Regions from separate parts of the Streptomyces sp. NPDC047022 genome, predicted to be linked through region 1. Evidence: riboswitches for the same ligand, from Rfam matches in the RefSeq annotation. Region 1 holds a riboswitch; each other region holds the start of a gene.

Region 1 (5,082 bases):
TCCGGTCTCGTCATCCTCGCGCTCGTACGTCAGCAGACCGGCACCGAGGGCTTCCTGGTGGGGCTCGGACTCGCGGTCCTGCCCGTGCCACTGCTCGTGGCCGCGTTCCGCTGGCTGGACCGGGTCGAGCCGGGACCCTGGCGGAATCTGATCTTCGCCTTCGCCTGGGGCGCGTGTGCGGCGGCGCTCATAGCGATCGTCGCCAACAGCTTCGCGACAAGGTGGATAGCGACCGCCACCGCCGACCCGACCAGCGCGAACACTCTCGGCGCCACCGTCATCGCACCCGTGGTCGAGGAGTCCGCGAAAGCGGCGGCCGTCCTGCTGGTCTTCCTCTTCCGCAGACGCGACTTCACCGGGATCGTCGACGGAGTGGTGATAGCCGGGGTCACCGCGACCGGCTTCGCGTTCACCGAGAACATCCTGTATCTGGGCACGGCGTTCGGCACGGACCAGATGACCGGCGGCGGGGGGATCACCTCCGCGACCGCCGGGACCTTCTTCGTCCGCGTGGTGATGTCCCCCTTCGCCCACCCTCTGTTCACCGTGCTCACCGGCATCGGCTTCGGCATCGCCGCGCTGACCGCGGAACGCCGGCACGCACGCCGGGTGCTGGTACCGCTGTGCGGACTGCTGCTCGCGATGGGCATGCACGCCCTGTGGAACGGCTCGTCGTCGTTCGGTGACTACGGGTTCTTCGCGGTCTACCTGTCCTTCATGGTTCCCGCGTTCGGGCTGCTGACCTGGCTGGCCGTCTGGACCAGGCAGCGCGAGCTGCGGACCGTCAGGGAGGAGCTTCCGGCGTACGCGGTCGCCGGGTGGCTGGGGCCGGTGGAGCCGTTCGTGCTGGGCTCGATGCGTGCACGGAGGCTGGCCCGGCAATGGGCGGGACACCATTTCGGCAAGACGGCGGCGCGCGCGGTAGCGCAGTACGAGACCTGCGCGACATCACTGGCGTTCCTGCGCGGGCGGGGGCGCCGGGGCCGGGCCGGTGCCGATTTCGTCGCGCGGGAGCAGGAGCTGCTCGCCGAGCTGTGGGCGCGGCGGGAGGTGGCACGCCCGGCTCTCGCCCACGCCGCGCGGGCGATGACACCGGTGGCGCCGCCGGTGGTGGTACCGCCGCCGCGGCCGATGTACGGCTACGCCCCCGCGTACTGGGCACCGCCGCACGGCCCGGTGGCGCCGTACCCCGCGCACGCCCCGCAGGTCCCGCACCCCGCGCAGGCCCCACACCCCGTGCACCCCGTGCACCCCGCGCACGCTCCGCACCCCGTGCACCCTGGGCAGCACAACCCGTATCGCGCGTAGCGGCACACAGGAGCACGCGGGGCACGGCACGGGGATACGACGGGGGCACGGCACGGGGATACGCGGAGCCCACGGGGCCGGGCGCCGGGCCCGCCGGTCAGGCGGAAGCCGCCGTCAGTTTCTCCGTCTCCTCCTCGGTGAGCACCAGATCGGCCACCGCGAGCAGGGCCGGCAACTGCTGCGGCGTGCGGGCGGAGGCGATCGGGGCCGCCACCGTCGGCCGGCCGGCCAGCCATGCCAGGGCCACCGTCGCGACCTCCACGCCCCGGTCCACCGCGATCTCGTCGAGGGTCGCCAGGACCCGGGGGCCGCGTTCGGTCCGAAGGTGCTTGCCCGCGCCCTGCGCCCGCGCCGAGTCCACGGTGGCGCCCGGCCGGTACTTGCCCGTGAGGAAGCCGGCGGCCAGCGCGTAGTACGGCATCGCCGCGAGGCCGGTCCGGGAGGCGACGTCCTGGAGCGCGCCCTCGTATGTGTCGCGCGAGACCAGGTTGTAGTGCGGCTGGAGTGCCACGTAGCGCGCCAGGTTCTCGCGGTCGGAGAAGTCGAGGGACTCCTTCAGGCGCTCGGCGGAGATGTTGGAGGCGCCGATGGCGCGCACCTTGCCCGCCTTCACCAGTTCGTCGAGCGCGCCGATGATCTCCTCGACGGGCACGTCCGGCTGATCGAAGTGTGTGTAGTAGAGGTCGATGTGGTCTGTGTCCAGGCGGCGCAGCGACGCGTCGGCCGCGGCCTTGATGTTCGCCGCGGACAGCCCCTTGTACTCGGGGTGCTGGCTGACCTTGGTGGCGACGACGACGTCCGCGCGGTTGCCGCGCGCCTTCAGCCATGCGCCGAGGACGGTCTCGGACTCACCGCCCCGGTGGCCGGGAACCCAGGCCGAGTACGCGTCGGCCGTGTCGATGAAGTTGCCGCCGGCCGCGGTGTAGGCGTCGAGGACGGCGAAGGACTGCGCCTCGTCGGCGGTCCAGCCGAAGACGTTGCCGCCGAGGGAGAGCGGGAAGACCTCGAGGTCGGAGGAGCCGAGCTTGCGAAGGGAAGTCATGAACTGCGTCAACGCCCGTACCGGCAGTGGCGTTCCGGAGCGGGGCAAAGATCACGCAAATGAACGGATCCCCGCACTCCGCCCCGCGGGCACTGCGGCCCGGGGGCGGTCGGCGGGGATGCTTCGGGGCCCCTGCCGGGGCGTCCGTCAGGGGTTGAGGCCCTTGCCCTGCAGCCAGGCCATCGGGTCGATCGCGGCGCCGCCGTTCGGGTGGACCTCCAGGTGCACGTGCGGTCCGGTCACATTGCCGGTCGCGCCGACGCGCCCGATGACGTCGCCCGTGGACACCTTCTGGCCCACGCTGACGTTGATGGACGACTGGTGGCAGAACCAGAGTTGCGTGCCGTCGTCCAGCGTCAGGATCGTGCGGTAGCCGTAGGCTCCGGCCCAGCCGGCCTCCGTGATGGTGCCGCTGTGGATCGCCTTGATGAGCGTCCCGGTGGGCGCGGCGAAGTCGAGACCGGTGTGGTAGCCGGAGGACCACATGGAACCGGCGTCACCGAAGCGGGAGGTGAGGGTGTAGGAGGAGGTCGGCAGCGTGTACTGCTTGGCGAGTTCGGCCAGCCTCGCCTCCTCGGCCTTCTTCTTGGCCTCTTCCGCCTTCTTGGCGGCGGCGATCTTGGCCACGGCGTCGTCCTGCGCCTTGGCCGCCGCGGCGGCGGCCTTCTTCACGGCGGCGTCTTCCGTCGCCTGCACGGAAGCGGATGCCAGGCTGTCCCGCTGGGACTCGGCCTGCTGCATGATGCGGGAGCGCAGCGCCTCACCCGCGCCGGAGCCGTCCGACGCCGCCTCGGTGGCCGTCGTGCCTTCGGAGTGCTTCGCGCCGGTGTCCTCGCCGATCAGCTCCTTGGCCGAGTGCGTGAGCGAGGACAGGTCCGGCATGGAGATGGAGACGGGCGCCTTGCCGGTCTGGGCACTGGCCATACCGCCCGCGCCGACGGCCGCTATCACGCCGACGCCGAGCACGGTGGAGCTGCGCGCGAGTCCGCCCCCACGCTGCTTGCTGACGCGGTGGCGACCGCGGACGGGACGGAGGGAGTCCTCGGTGGGGTTCCACTCCTCCCAGGGGGCCTCGTCGGCGCCGGGTGCGAAGCCGAACGCGTGGGTGTCGTTCGGGGCGAACGAGGTGCTCTGGGCAGGCCGGTTGGACGCCACGTGGGCGCACTCCTTTCCTTCCGTCTCGCCTACCGGGTTAGCTGACGGGTTCGGAGAGGAAGGTCTCCTACGCGCGTATACCAGCCGTGCTGCCACGACGGTCTCCGCCCGATTCACCCCAAGGTGGTGGTTCCCCGGCTCCCTTGCGGGATTCGGCACACGCGCACGGAGCCGCCTCTTGTGACGGCTGGGACGACCGCGCTGCGTTATCGAACGTTAATAGACGCGGGACCCGGATTCCAAGCTGTTCAGAGAGATCCTTTACGCCTTTGGCCAGGACTTTCACACCATGAACCACCCAAAAAGGGCGAGTTGACCACGCTCCATAAACCTCGGACAATGTGACGGTTCGTCAATTGTTATGCGGAGAGGCATCATGTGCTCACCGGCCGTGACAATCATCAAGAGGGCCGGGAAACCTCGGGCGCGTCGGGACGGCGTACCGCGAGCAGAGCCATGTCGTCCGTCGCACGGCCCTTGGTGTGGCGGGCGACATCCTCGACGACGGCGGACAGCAGGGCACCGGGAGCGGGAGTTCCGCATCCGGCCAGCCGGGCCGCGGGATCGTAGAACTCGCCGTGCGCGTCCCGCGCTTCGGAGACGCCGTCCGTGTGCAGGAGCAGCGTCGCCCCGGGCGGGAAGTCCCGCTCCTCGGCGCGGTCCGGCCAGATCCCCAGGTCGCCCATCCCGAGCGGCAGCGCGCTCTCCTGGGTCTCCAGCACGCTCAGAGTGCCGTCCGGAAGCAGGAGCAAGGGGGCGGGGTGGCCGCGGTTGACGATACGGGTGGCCCCGCCCCCGTGCGGGATCTCCACGAGCACCGCGGTGGTGAAACCCTCGGACGCGTCGAGCCCCTGACGCCGGGTGCCCTCGCGCGACAGCGCCCGCTCCAGGCGCTGGACGACGGCCTCCAGCGTCGTCTCCTGCTCGGCGGCCTCCCGGAAGGCGCCGATGAGGACGGCGACCGCGGCCACGGCCCCCATTCCCTTTCCGCGCACGTCCCCGACGATGAGCCGCACTCCGTGCGGGGAGTCCTGCACGGCGTACAGGTCACCGCCGATGAAGGCGCCCGCGTGGGCCGCCTCGTAGCGGGCGGCGATGTCCAGTCCGCCGATGCGGGCGGCGGGTTCGGGCAGCACGGCGCGCTGGACGGCCCCGGCGATCTCGCGGGCTGAGGCCAGGCGTTCGTTCTTGCGGCGTACGAGCACATTGAGCAGGACGGCCAGGACGGCGACGGTGACGATGGTGACCGTCTCGGTGACCGATCCGGCGCGAGCGGCGAGGCCGAGCCCGAGGCGGGGCCCGAAATGGATCACGAGGATGGCGAGGACGGCGGCCACCCCGGTGAGAACGGTGCCGCGCAGCGCGTACAGGAGCGCGGCGACGAGCGGGGCGGCGGTGAAGAGGGGACCCGCCGTGACATCGGAGAGGGTGAGCCAGTCGTAGCCGGCGCCTATGGCGATGAGCAGCGCGGGCAGGGCTGACAGCAGTGCCCGCACCCGCAGGGAACGGAGGGTCTCGCCCTCCCCCCTGCCTTCGCCTCCGGCCCGGCCCGGCGCCCCGAGGGCCCCGGCGGCCTT
Region 2 (5,082 bases), on a different contig from region 1:
GGCGAGGCCCGGCCCTGGGCCTTCCCGGCGCCCGAGCGCGGCGCGCTCGGCAACGGCCTGACCGTGCTGCGCTGCCACCGCCCCGGCCAGCGGGTCGTCGCCGTCGAGGTGATGCTCGACGCGCCCCTGGACGCCGAGCCCGACGGACTCGACGGCGTCGCCACGATCATGGCGCGCGCGTTCTCCGAGGGCACCGACAAGCACTCCGCCGAGGAGTTCGCCGCGGAGCTCGAGCGCTGCGGCGCCACCCTCGACGCGCACGCCGATCACCCCGGCGTGCGCCTGTCCCTCGAAGTGCCGGTCTCCCGCCTGCCGAAGGCACTCGGGCTGCTCGCCGACGCCCTGAGGTCGCCGGCGTTCGAGGACAGCGAGGTGGACCGCCTGGTGCGCAACCGCCTCGACGAGATCCCCCATGAGACCGCCAACCCGGCCCGGCGTGCCGCGAAGGAGCTCTCCAAGGAGCTGTTTCCGGCGTCCTCGCGCATGTCGCGCCCGCGCCAGGGCACCGAGGAGACGGTCTCGCGCATCGACTCCGCCGCCGTCCGCGCCTTCTACGAGCGCCATGTCCGCCCGGCGACCGCCACCGCGGTCGTGGTCGGGGACCTCACCGGGATCGACCTCGACGAGCTGCTCGCGGACACCCTCGGCGCCTGGACGGGAGCCCCCGCCGGCCCGCGTCCCGTGCCGCCGGTGACGGCGGACGACACCGGCCGAGTGATCATCGTGGACCGCCCCGGAGCCGTCCAGACGCAGCTGCTGATCGGCCGGATCGGAGCCGACCGGCATGACCGCGTGTGGCCCCCCCAGGTGCTCGGTACCTACTGTCTGGGCGGGACCCTCACCTCGCGTCTGGACCGGGTCCTGCGCGAGGAGAAGGGCTACACCTACGGGGTGCGGGCGTTCGGTCAGGTGCTGCGCTCCGCGCCCGACGGCACGGGCGCCGCGATGCTGGCCATCAGCGGCTCCGTCGACACGCCGAACACCGGTCCGGCGCTCGACGACCTCTGGAAGGTACTGCGCACGCTGGCGGCCGAGGGCCTGACGGACGCCGAGCGCGATGTCGCCGTGCAGAATCTGGTCGGCGTGGCACCGCTGAAGTTCGAGACGGCCGCCGCCGTCGCGAGCACGCTCGCCGACCAGGTCGAGCAGCACCTTCCGGACGACTTCCAGGCGACGCTGTATCAGGCACTCGCGGCCACCGGCACGGTGGAGGCGACGGCAGCCGTCGTGAACGCGTTCCCCGTGGACCGTCTGGTGACCGTCCTCGTCGGCGATGCCGCGCATATCGAGGAGCCCGTGAGGCAACTGGGCATCGGCGAAGTGAGCGTCGTACCCGCGGAGTAGCAGGACACCACGCACGCTCGGCGGCGCCCCGCGGGGCGCGTGGCCGGGGCCCTGGCGGTCTTTTCACCACCAGGGCCCCGGCCCCGTGTGTTTGTCCGTATTGCCGCGAGGTTGCCTGTCTGCCCTGTGGGATGCGCTACAAACACCGCTGCCGGTTTGGTGTTGGAAAGACGGTCCTTCTAGCGTCGTCCGGGCTGTCCGTCAGGCAGTGCGCCGCACCCGCGGCACCGGACAGCCATCGCCGAGTCCCCGTACGGCGCGAGCCAGGGGAGCCGGGGACCCACCCTGCGCCTTCGCGACCGGAGGCGCCCATGTCCCTGGGGTGAATCGGGCGCAAGCCCGTAGGAGACCTTCCTGCTCCGAACCCGTCAGCTAACCCGGTAGGCGAGAGGGAAGGAAAGGACCAGCCACTTCATGGCGTTCACCTGCGCCACCGGGAAGCACCGTCGTCCCAGCAGCATGAGGCGTACGACCGCGAACGCCGTGGGCGTCGCGGCACTCACCACCACCGGCGTCATCGGCACGCTGTCCGCGCCGGCGCTCGCCGCCGGCGCTCCCGTGGAGCAGACCGGTCTGATGCGGGCCGTCGCTCTCGGGGACTCGGTCGCCGACAAGATCGACGCCCAGGCCGCCGCCCAGAAGCAGGCAGCCGAGCGGAAGCAGGCCGAGGAGGCCGCGCGCAAGCTGGCCGCCAAGGAGCGGGAGGCCAAGGAGCGCGCCGCCCGCGAGGCCGAGCGCCGCCGCCTGAACACCTTCGTGGCGCCGATCTACGGCTCCTATGTCTCCACGGGCTACCGCACCGGTGGATCCCTGTGGTCCTCCGGCGCCCACACCGGCATCGACTTCCACGCCGCCACCGGAACCCCCGTGCACGCCGTGGGCGCCGGCACGGTCGTCGAGACGGGCTGGGGCGGCGCGTACGGCAACCAGATCGTCATCAGGATGAACGACGGCTCCTACACCCAGTACGGCCATCTCTCGTCCATCGGCGTCTCGGTGGGGCAGCGGGTCACCCCGGGCAGCCGGATAGCGCTTTCGGGAGCCACGGGAAACACCACCGGGCCGCACCTGCACTTCGAGGCCCGTACGTCCCCCGAGTACGGCTCGGACATCGACCCCGTCGCCTACCTGCGGTCGCACGGCGTGAACGTCTGACGAACGTTCGTACGTGCACCGTGTGCCGTACCGCGGCGGCCCCGGCTCAGTGCCGGGGCCGTTGTCGTTTCGAACCGCTGTTTGTCCAAAAAATATCCATGGATTCCGGCCCGCCGTCGGAAATTCCGCTCCGCTGCAATAGAGTCGGTTGAACACACGCCGATCGGCGACGTTTCGCGGGAATTAAGGCGGAGGTCGGACATGCGTATTCCGGCGCACGCGGTATGCACGGCGATCCGTGACGACATCGTCTCGGGTGTCCACGCACGCGGCAGCCGGCTCACCGAGGAGCTTCTCGCGCGCCGGTACGGCGTCTCCCGCGTCCCCGTGCGCGAGGCGCTGCGCACACTGGAGGCCGAGGGCTTCGTGGTCACCCGCAGGCACGCCGGCGCGTGCGTGGCGGAACCCACCGATCAGGAGGGCGGCGACCTCCTGGAGATGCGGTTACTCCTGGAGCCGCTCGGTGCCGCGCGGGCCGCGCAGCGCCGCACGGAGGCCCATCTCAAGGTCCTGCGCGGCCTGGTCAGACTGGGTCAGGAGCGGGCCAGGAGGGGCGGCGGCGAGGATCTGCGCTCGCTGGGTGCCTGGTTCCACGAGACGCTCGCCCAGGCCAGCGCGAGCCCCGCGCTGACCTCCGCGCTCGCCCAGCTGCGGCATAAGATCGCCTGGATGTACGTCGTGGAGGCGCCGCTCAGCCCCCTGGAGTCCTGGGCGGAGCACGGCGCCATCGTGGACGCCGTCGCACGCGGCGACGGCGAGCGCGCCCGGGCGATCATGGCTCTCCACGCCGAACGGACGACCGCGGCGCACCGGCTGCGCTTCCCCGGCCGGGCGGGCGGCGCCGACCGCGTGAGGACTTCGAAACACCCCGTAAACATGTAGGGACTCCGGCATTAACGCGGGCGCCGTATACAAAGAGAGGTATTCGCGGCGGCATTCGGTGAGCGGCTCTTCCGGATGTCTTTATTTCCGTGTGCCCGGGAAAACGGGTGGCGTGATTTTCGCGTGCCGCGCGCTTTTGTGCCTTCCTCCGTGCGCCGCCGAATTGCGTGCCGCGCATACGGCGAAGCCGCGCCTTCCCGTGGGCCGACGCGGCTGAGCCGTGGGGGGACGCCCGAGGGCTCCCCAGGGCGCCCGAAGACGCCCGAAAGGCAGATCAGACGGTCTCGGGAAGCTCCTCGAGCCCCTCCGCGACCAGCTTGGCGAGACGGTCCAGAGCGGCGTCCGCACCCTCCGCGTCCGAGGCGAGGACGATCTCCTCGCCACCCTGCGCGCCCAGACCGAGGACCGCGAGCATGGACGCGGCGTTCACGGGGTTGCCGTCGGCCTTGGCGATGGTCACGGGAACTCCGGAGGCCGTGGCCGCCCGGACGAAGATGGAGGCGGGGCGGGCGTGGAGGCCCTCGGCCCAGCCGACGTTGACGCGGCGCTCAGCCATGTGATGCTGCCCTTCAGGTGTTCAGGGTTGTCTAGACCAGTGTTCCATATGTGCAGCGCGCCCAGGAAGGGGTGGCGGTGATGCACCGGGCGGACCCCGGTCCGACCTTCTCAGCCTGCCTCGCGCCACCGCCGGACGCGAGCGAGCCGGAGCCTTAACCTGGGGCGCATGAACCTGGGGCGCATGCAGACCGCGTCGGACCGGCACGAATACCCCGCACACTGGGAAGCCGACGTGGTGCTGCGAGACGGCGGCACCGCGCGCATCCGGCCCATCACCGTCGATGACGCCGAGCGCCTCGTCAGCTTCTACGAGCAGGTCTCGGACGAATCGAAGTACTACCGCTTCTTCGCGCCGTACCCCCGTCTGTCCGCCAAGGACGTCCGCCGCTTCACCCACCACGACTTCGTGGACAGGGTGGGTCTCGCGGCCACCGTGGGCGGCGAGTTCATCGCCACCGTGCGCTACGACCGCATCGGCGACGACGGGATGCCCGCCTCCGCGCCCGCCGACGAGGCCGAGGTCGCCTTCCTGGTGCAGGACGCGCACCAGGGGCGCGGAGTCGCCTCCGCCCTCCTCGAACACATCGCGGCGGTGGCCAGGGAGCGCGGAATCCGCCGGTTCGCCGCGGAGGTACTGCCCGCCAACAGCAAGATGATCAAGGTGTTCACGGACGCCGGGTACCAGCAGAAGCGCAGCTTCGAGGACGGCGTCGTACGCCTGGAATTCGATCTGGAGCCCACGGACCAGTCGCTGGCCGTGCAGCGCGCCCGCGAGCAGCGCGCCGAGGCGCGGTCCGTGCAGCGTCTGCTCGCCCCTGGCTCGGTGGCCGTCATAGGCGCGGGCCGTACGCCAGGGGGAGTGGGCCGGGGCATCCTGGACAATCTGCGGGAGGCCGGATACACAGGCCGCCTGTACGCGGTCAACAGCGGGTTCCCGGAGGGACAGACGGAACTCGACGGGGTGCCCGCCCACCGCTCCGTCCGCGAGATCGCCGAGCCGGTCGACCTCGCCGTGGTGGCCGTGCCCGCCGAGCGGGTGCCGGAGGCCGTCGCCGAGTGCGGCGAGCACGGTGTCCAGGGGCTGGTGGTCATCGCCGCGGGCTACGCCGAGAGCGGCCCAGACGGGCGCGAGCGCCAGCGGGA
Region 3 (5,082 bases), on a different contig from region 1:
CGCGTACCAGGAGGGACAGTTCCGCTGGGACGGTCACCGCCTCTACGTCTGGAACCACGGCTGGTGGAAGGACGTGACCCCGGTCCGGAACGGCAGCGTCGACCTCTGGATCGTGGACCAGCTGCTGACCGCCCAGCACTGACGGACCGTGAAAGCGTCGAGAGCCGTGGCGTACGAGCTGCCCGTACGGCTCGTCCTGTCACGTGAGCTGTCCATGCCGTTGTCCATGGAACTCCACTACGAGGCCGGGGACCCCTACGCCGTCCGCGCCGTCTTCGAGACTGGCGGCGGCACGGACGGCGCGGTGGTCGAGTGGTTCTTCAGCCGCGACACGCTGACCGAGGCCCTGCGGGGGCACGCGGGTCATGGAGACGTCCGCATGTGGTCGGGCGACGGACTCGGCAGGGATGTGCTCTACATCGCCCTCAGCCCGCCGGCGGGTTCGGTCCTGCTCGAACTCCCGGCGGACGGCGTGGAATCCTTCCTCGGCGAAACGCGGCTCATGGTGCCGCCCGGGTCCGAGCCGGAGCACTTGGACCTGGATGCGGAGCTGGCGCATCTGCTGGCGGGCTGAACCCCGGATGTCAGCTCCTGGCCGGAAGACGCCCGAGCTCTGGTACAACGCAGAACTCGGGCGGCCGTCCGGCTTCACCCGGAAGACGCTCGCCGCCGTCACTCAGGCCGGCCGTACCACGCTGTGGATGATCGACTCACCGCCGTAGTAGATCGACTCCTCGCGGACGTATGCGCCGGGCTTCGGAGCGTGGATCATCATGCCGTTGCCGATGTAGATGCCGACGTGGCTGATGTCGTCGTAGAAGAAGACGAGGTCACCCGGCTGCGCATTGGCCAGGGAAACCGTGGTGCCCACGTTGACCTGGTCGTACGTGGTCCGCGGCAGATTCACGCCCGCAGCCCTCCAGGCGGCCGAGGTGAGGCCGGAGCAGTCGTAGGAGCCGGGACCGGTGGCGCCCCAGACGTACGGCTTGCCGATCTGCGCGCGGGCGAAGGCGAGCGCCTTTGCGGCCTTGGCGGTGTACGAGGAGTCCGAGGACGAGCCGGTCGAGCCCGTCGAGCCCGTCGAACCGGTCGAACCCGTAGAGGTCGTCGAGCCGGAAGAACCGGACGAGCTCGAGGATCTCGCGGCGGCGGCTTTCTGCGCCGCCTCCGCGGCCGCCTGCTCTTTCGCGAGCTCCGCGGCCTTGCGCGCGGCCTCCTCCTGCTTCTGCTTCTCGATCGCGGCGAGCCGGGCCTTCTCCTGCGCCGTCAGCTCGGAGAGCAGTTGGCGAGCCGAGGCGAGCTTCTGCTGCACGGCGGCCTTCTCGGTCTTCAGCTCGTTCTGCGACGCGGTCAGCGTCTGGAGGCTCTTGGCGGCCTCCTGCCGCTGCTTCATGGTCGCCGACTGCTGGGTGACGTAGTCGTCGACCGCGCCCTTTTCCCGTGAGGTCAGCCTGCCCATCAGCTGGGTCTGGTCGAAGTAGTCCTGCGGCGAGTTCGCGAGGAAGAAGGTGGCGGTGTCGGGCGCGGCGGCCCCCGTCCGGTACTGGGCGGCGGCGAACGTACCCAGTTCCTCACGCGCCTTGTTGAGCTTCTCCGTGCGCCGGGCGACGTCGTCCAGCAAGGTGTCGACGCTCTTGCGCTGCTTGTCGGCCTTCTCCTTGGCCTCGTTGTACTTGTCGGTAGCCGACTCCGCCTGGTGGTACAGGTCGTCGACCTTCTTCTCGACCTCCTCGACGCTCGGCTTTCCGTCGGAGGAGGGGGCGGCGTTGGCGGTCTGGGACAACAGGGCCACGGTGGTGAGCGCGGCCGTGGCGATGGCGGGGGTGCGTATGCCCGTTACCAGGGCACTGGCGGGGCGCGACTTGCGATGCGACGCCAAGGGAGGCGACTCCTTCCATTTTCCGCCTACCGAGTTAGCTGTCGGGTTCGGGCGGGTGGTTCGGAAGGGTTGCCCTACAGCCCAATTCCCCGCGGGAGGCTGGGCCGATTCACCCCAAGGTCGGTTGGGTCCCCGGCTCCGGATGCCGTGAAGGGGGCACGCCGGACTCGGCGGAGGCCGAGCGGCCCGGCGACGTTCGCCGGTGGGTGCCGTACGGCCCGCCCGTGACGGTAGCCAACTGATGTGGCCCCTGTGAAGGTTGGTGGGTGATATGCCCGATACATTTTCGTGACTTCAAGCGGGACTCCTCCGCTGTGTCGCCCTGTTCGCGGAGCGTGACGCCGCGAGCGGGGCCGCAGTACCGCTCATGCCGTCGGCATTGGAGAGACGGTTCTCGAAGAACCGGCTCCAACGGAATCGGGCCGTGGCCACGAGATATGAGGAACGCGCGGTCGGCTACGAGGCGATCGTTGCCAAGAACGCCTGTTCAGCACTCGGCGCAGGCATCCTCGCGGCACTCGAAGGCGGTGAGGGATTCATCGACCTGCCGGCGAGTGAGCGGGGGCTCGGGGAGTTCATGGGCGCACTGGGCGCGGAACGCGTCGAGCATCAGATGGAGGTGGCGCCGCCAGGCGTTGGGGGCGACGGTGCGGGTCGCCTGGATGATGCCCGCCTGCGACCACATGACGAAGGCGAGGTCCTCGGGAACGACGTCGTCCCGCAGGACTCCCTGCTGCTGGGCGTTGTGGAAGATCTGGTCGGCCAGTTCCTTCGCGCGCTCGACGGACTGGCAACTGACCGCGTGGGTCGGCAGCTTGGACGAGACGAGGTCGTTGAAGGCGCGGTCGCACGCCTGGAGTTCGGCGAACCTCTCCAGGTAGTGGCAGAACCCCTGCCAGGCGTCGTCCATGGCCGCCGCTTCTTCGGCGGCGTCGAGCAGATCGGTGAACTTTGCCGCGAAGAGCTCTTCGACCAGGGCGAGCCGGGTGGGGAAGTGCCGGTAGAGCGTGCCGATGGCGACGCCGGCCTGACGGGCCACGCCCTCGAGCGAGGCGCCCACGCCCTCGACCGCGAACGCGTCGCGGGCGGCGGCCACGATCGCGTCCCGGTTGCGCTGCGCGTCTCGGCGCAGTGGTTTGGCCGGTGCCTCGGGCGCGGGGAGAGCGGAACGGGGGCTCATGTGTCGAGCGTAACATGAGGGCCCCCTCGAAATCGGCGGTGTGCCTCGTATCACCTGATGGGGGAGGGGTCTGTCGCGCCACCGAATGGCGGGAGGCGCAGATCGAGTCGTGGGCGGCCGGGTGCACAGGACTTGTTTCACGCTACATGTAAGTGCATGATGCGGTTATGCATAAGCGGGTTATGGATCCGGCGGCCCCTCAGGTGTCGTCGGAGGACTTGATGACCGCCGTCGAGCAGATGGTCCGGTATGTACGCCACAGCGCCACGGCCGGCGGCCTGAGCGCGGCGGCGTCCTCCGCGCTCGCCCGGCTCGGCCGCGAGGGACCGCAGAGGCTGACCGAACTCGCTCGGGCCGAGAACGCCTCCCAGCCCAACATGACCCAGCTCGTCACGCGCATGGAGCGTGCGGGCCTGGTGCGGCGCGCCGCGGACCGCAGCGACGGCCGCGGCGTGCTGGTGGAGGCCACCGACATCGGCCTCGAGGTGGTCCGGCAGCGGCGGGCCGAACGCGCCCAGGCCCTTCAGGAGCTCATGGAGGAACTGACCGAAGCCGAGCAGCAGGCGGTGAAGACCGCTCTGCCCGCCGTGGCCCGCGCGATCCAGGACCGCCGGTCCCGTTTCTGACCCTCACCTTTCATTCCTCTACGTTGTGGAAGAGAGCGCATGACAGCACCGCGTGGAACGGCTGCCAGCCCGTTCAGACAGCCCAAGGCCGTCTGGGCCGTGGCGTTCGCCTGCGTCATTTCCTTCATGGGCATCGGTCTGGTGGACCCGATCCTGCCCGCCCTGGCCGAGAGCCTTCGTGCCTCACCCAGCCAGGTCTCCCTGCTGTTCAGCAGCTATCTGATCGTGACCGCCGTCGCCATGCTGATCGTCGGCTGGTTCTCCAGCCGCTTCGGCGCCAAGCGCACCCTGGTCACAGGGCTCACCGTCATCGTCGTGTTCGCCGCCCTGGCCGGCGCCAGCGGCTCCATCGACGGCATCGTCGGCTTCCGCGCGGGCTGGGGCCTGGGCAACGCGCTCTTCATCGCCACGTCCCTGGCCGTCATCGTGGCCTCCGCCAGTGGCGGATTCTCAGGCGCGATCATCCTGTACGAGACCGCCCTCGGGCTCGGCATCGCCGTAGGGCCCCTGCTCGGAGGCGAGTTGGGCGCCATCAGCTGGCGCGGCCCGTTCTTCGGGGTCTCGGTCCTGATGGGCATCGCGCTCATCGCCACGCTGGCGTTCGTCCCCTCCCTCCCCAAACCCGAACGCCGTACCTCACCCCTCGCCCCGCTCAAGGCGCTGCGCCACCGCGGCCTACTGACCATGGGCATCATGGCCCTGCTCTACAACTGGGGCTTCTTCACGATGCTCGGCTACGCCCCGTACCCCATGAAGCTGAACGTCCATCAGCTGGGTCTGGTCTTCACAGGCTGGGGCCTGCTGGTCGCCGGCTTCAGCGTCTTCGTCGCGCCGCGTCTGCAGGCACGCTTCGGCACCGCTCCCGTCCTGTACGCCAACCTGGTCGGCCTCGGCATCGTCATGGCCGTCATCGCGGCGGGCGTCGCCACCCCGACCGTGGTGATCACCGCGGTCGTCGTCAGCGGTGCTTTCATCGGCATCAACAACACCCTCACCACCCAGGCCGTCATGCTCGTCTCCCCGGTCGAGCGTCCCGTGGCCTCCTCGGCCTACGGCTTCCTGCGCTTCATCGGCGGCGGTCTGGCGCCGTACGTCGCGGGCAAGCTCGCCGACGCCGTCGACCTGAGCGTCCCCTTCTACCTCGGCGCCGGCACCTTCCTCCTGGGGGTCCCCGTGCTCGCCGGCGGCCACCGTCTGCTGCGCCGGGCCGAGCAGCGAGCCGAGGGCGAGTCCGTGGGCCCGGACCTGATCCCGGTCGGCGGTGCGCCGAGCAGCGGTGCGCCTGCGGTCATCGTCGCCGTCGGTGCACATGACCGGGCCGCCGCCATAGTCGACACCGCGGCACGTCTCGCCCGGGACACCGGCAGTCCGCTGGAGGTCGTCCATGTCCAGCAGAC

The links. A riboswitch is a leader RNA that binds a small molecule or an ion and turns the genes downstream of it on or off. The one in region 1 is predicted to bind cyclic di-AMP.
Region 2: linked by a shared signal. The riboswitch ahead of ABZ845_RS22835 (M23 family metallopeptidase) and the one ahead of ABZ845_RS30080 (M23 family metallopeptidase) in region 1 are both predicted to bind cyclic di-AMP.
Region 3: linked by a shared signal. The riboswitch ahead of ABZ845_RS10145 (NlpC/P60 family protein) and the one ahead of ABZ845_RS30080 (M23 family metallopeptidase) in region 1 are both predicted to bind cyclic di-AMP.

The regions. Positions count from the first base shown of each region.
Region 1 is NZ_JBEYVV010000050.1:20,314-25,395, forward strand. It holds gene ABZ845_RS30070 (PrsW family glutamic-type intramembrane protease) at 1-1,308, shown strand, start outside; gene ABZ845_RS30075 (aldo/keto reductase) at 1,406-2,350, opposite strand; gene ABZ845_RS30080 (M23 family metallopeptidase) at 2,498-3,505, opposite strand; cyclic di-AMP (ydaO/yuaA leader) riboswitch at 3,517-3,673, opposite strand; gene ABZ845_RS30085 (PP2C family protein-serine/threonine phosphatase) at 3,907-5,082, opposite strand, start outside.
Region 2 is NZ_JBEYVV010000024.1:48,173-53,254, reverse strand. It holds gene ABZ845_RS22840 (pitrilysin family protein) at 1-1,344, shown strand, start outside; cyclic di-AMP (ydaO/yuaA leader) riboswitch at 1,574-1,746, shown strand; gene ABZ845_RS22835 (M23 family metallopeptidase) at 1,759-2,499, shown strand; gene ABZ845_RS22830 (GntR family transcriptional regulator) at 2,701-3,381, shown strand; gene ABZ845_RS22825 (HPr family phosphocarrier protein) at 3,656-3,937, opposite strand; gene ABZ845_RS22820 (GNAT family N-acetyltransferase) at 4,121-5,082, shown strand, end outside.
Region 3 is NZ_JBEYVV010000006.1:189,463-194,544, forward strand. It holds gene ABZ845_RS10135 (hypothetical protein) at 1-142, shown strand, start outside; gene ABZ845_RS10140 (SsgA family sporulation/cell division regulator) at 215-574, shown strand; gene ABZ845_RS10145 (NlpC/P60 family protein) at 677-1,879, opposite strand; cyclic di-AMP (ydaO/yuaA leader) riboswitch at 1,887-2,062, opposite strand; gene ABZ845_RS10150 (helix-turn-helix domain-containing protein) at 2,367-3,059, opposite strand; gene ABZ845_RS10155 (MarR family transcriptional regulator) at 3,227-3,685, shown strand; gene ABZ845_RS10160 (MFS transporter) at 3,725-5,082, shown strand, end outside.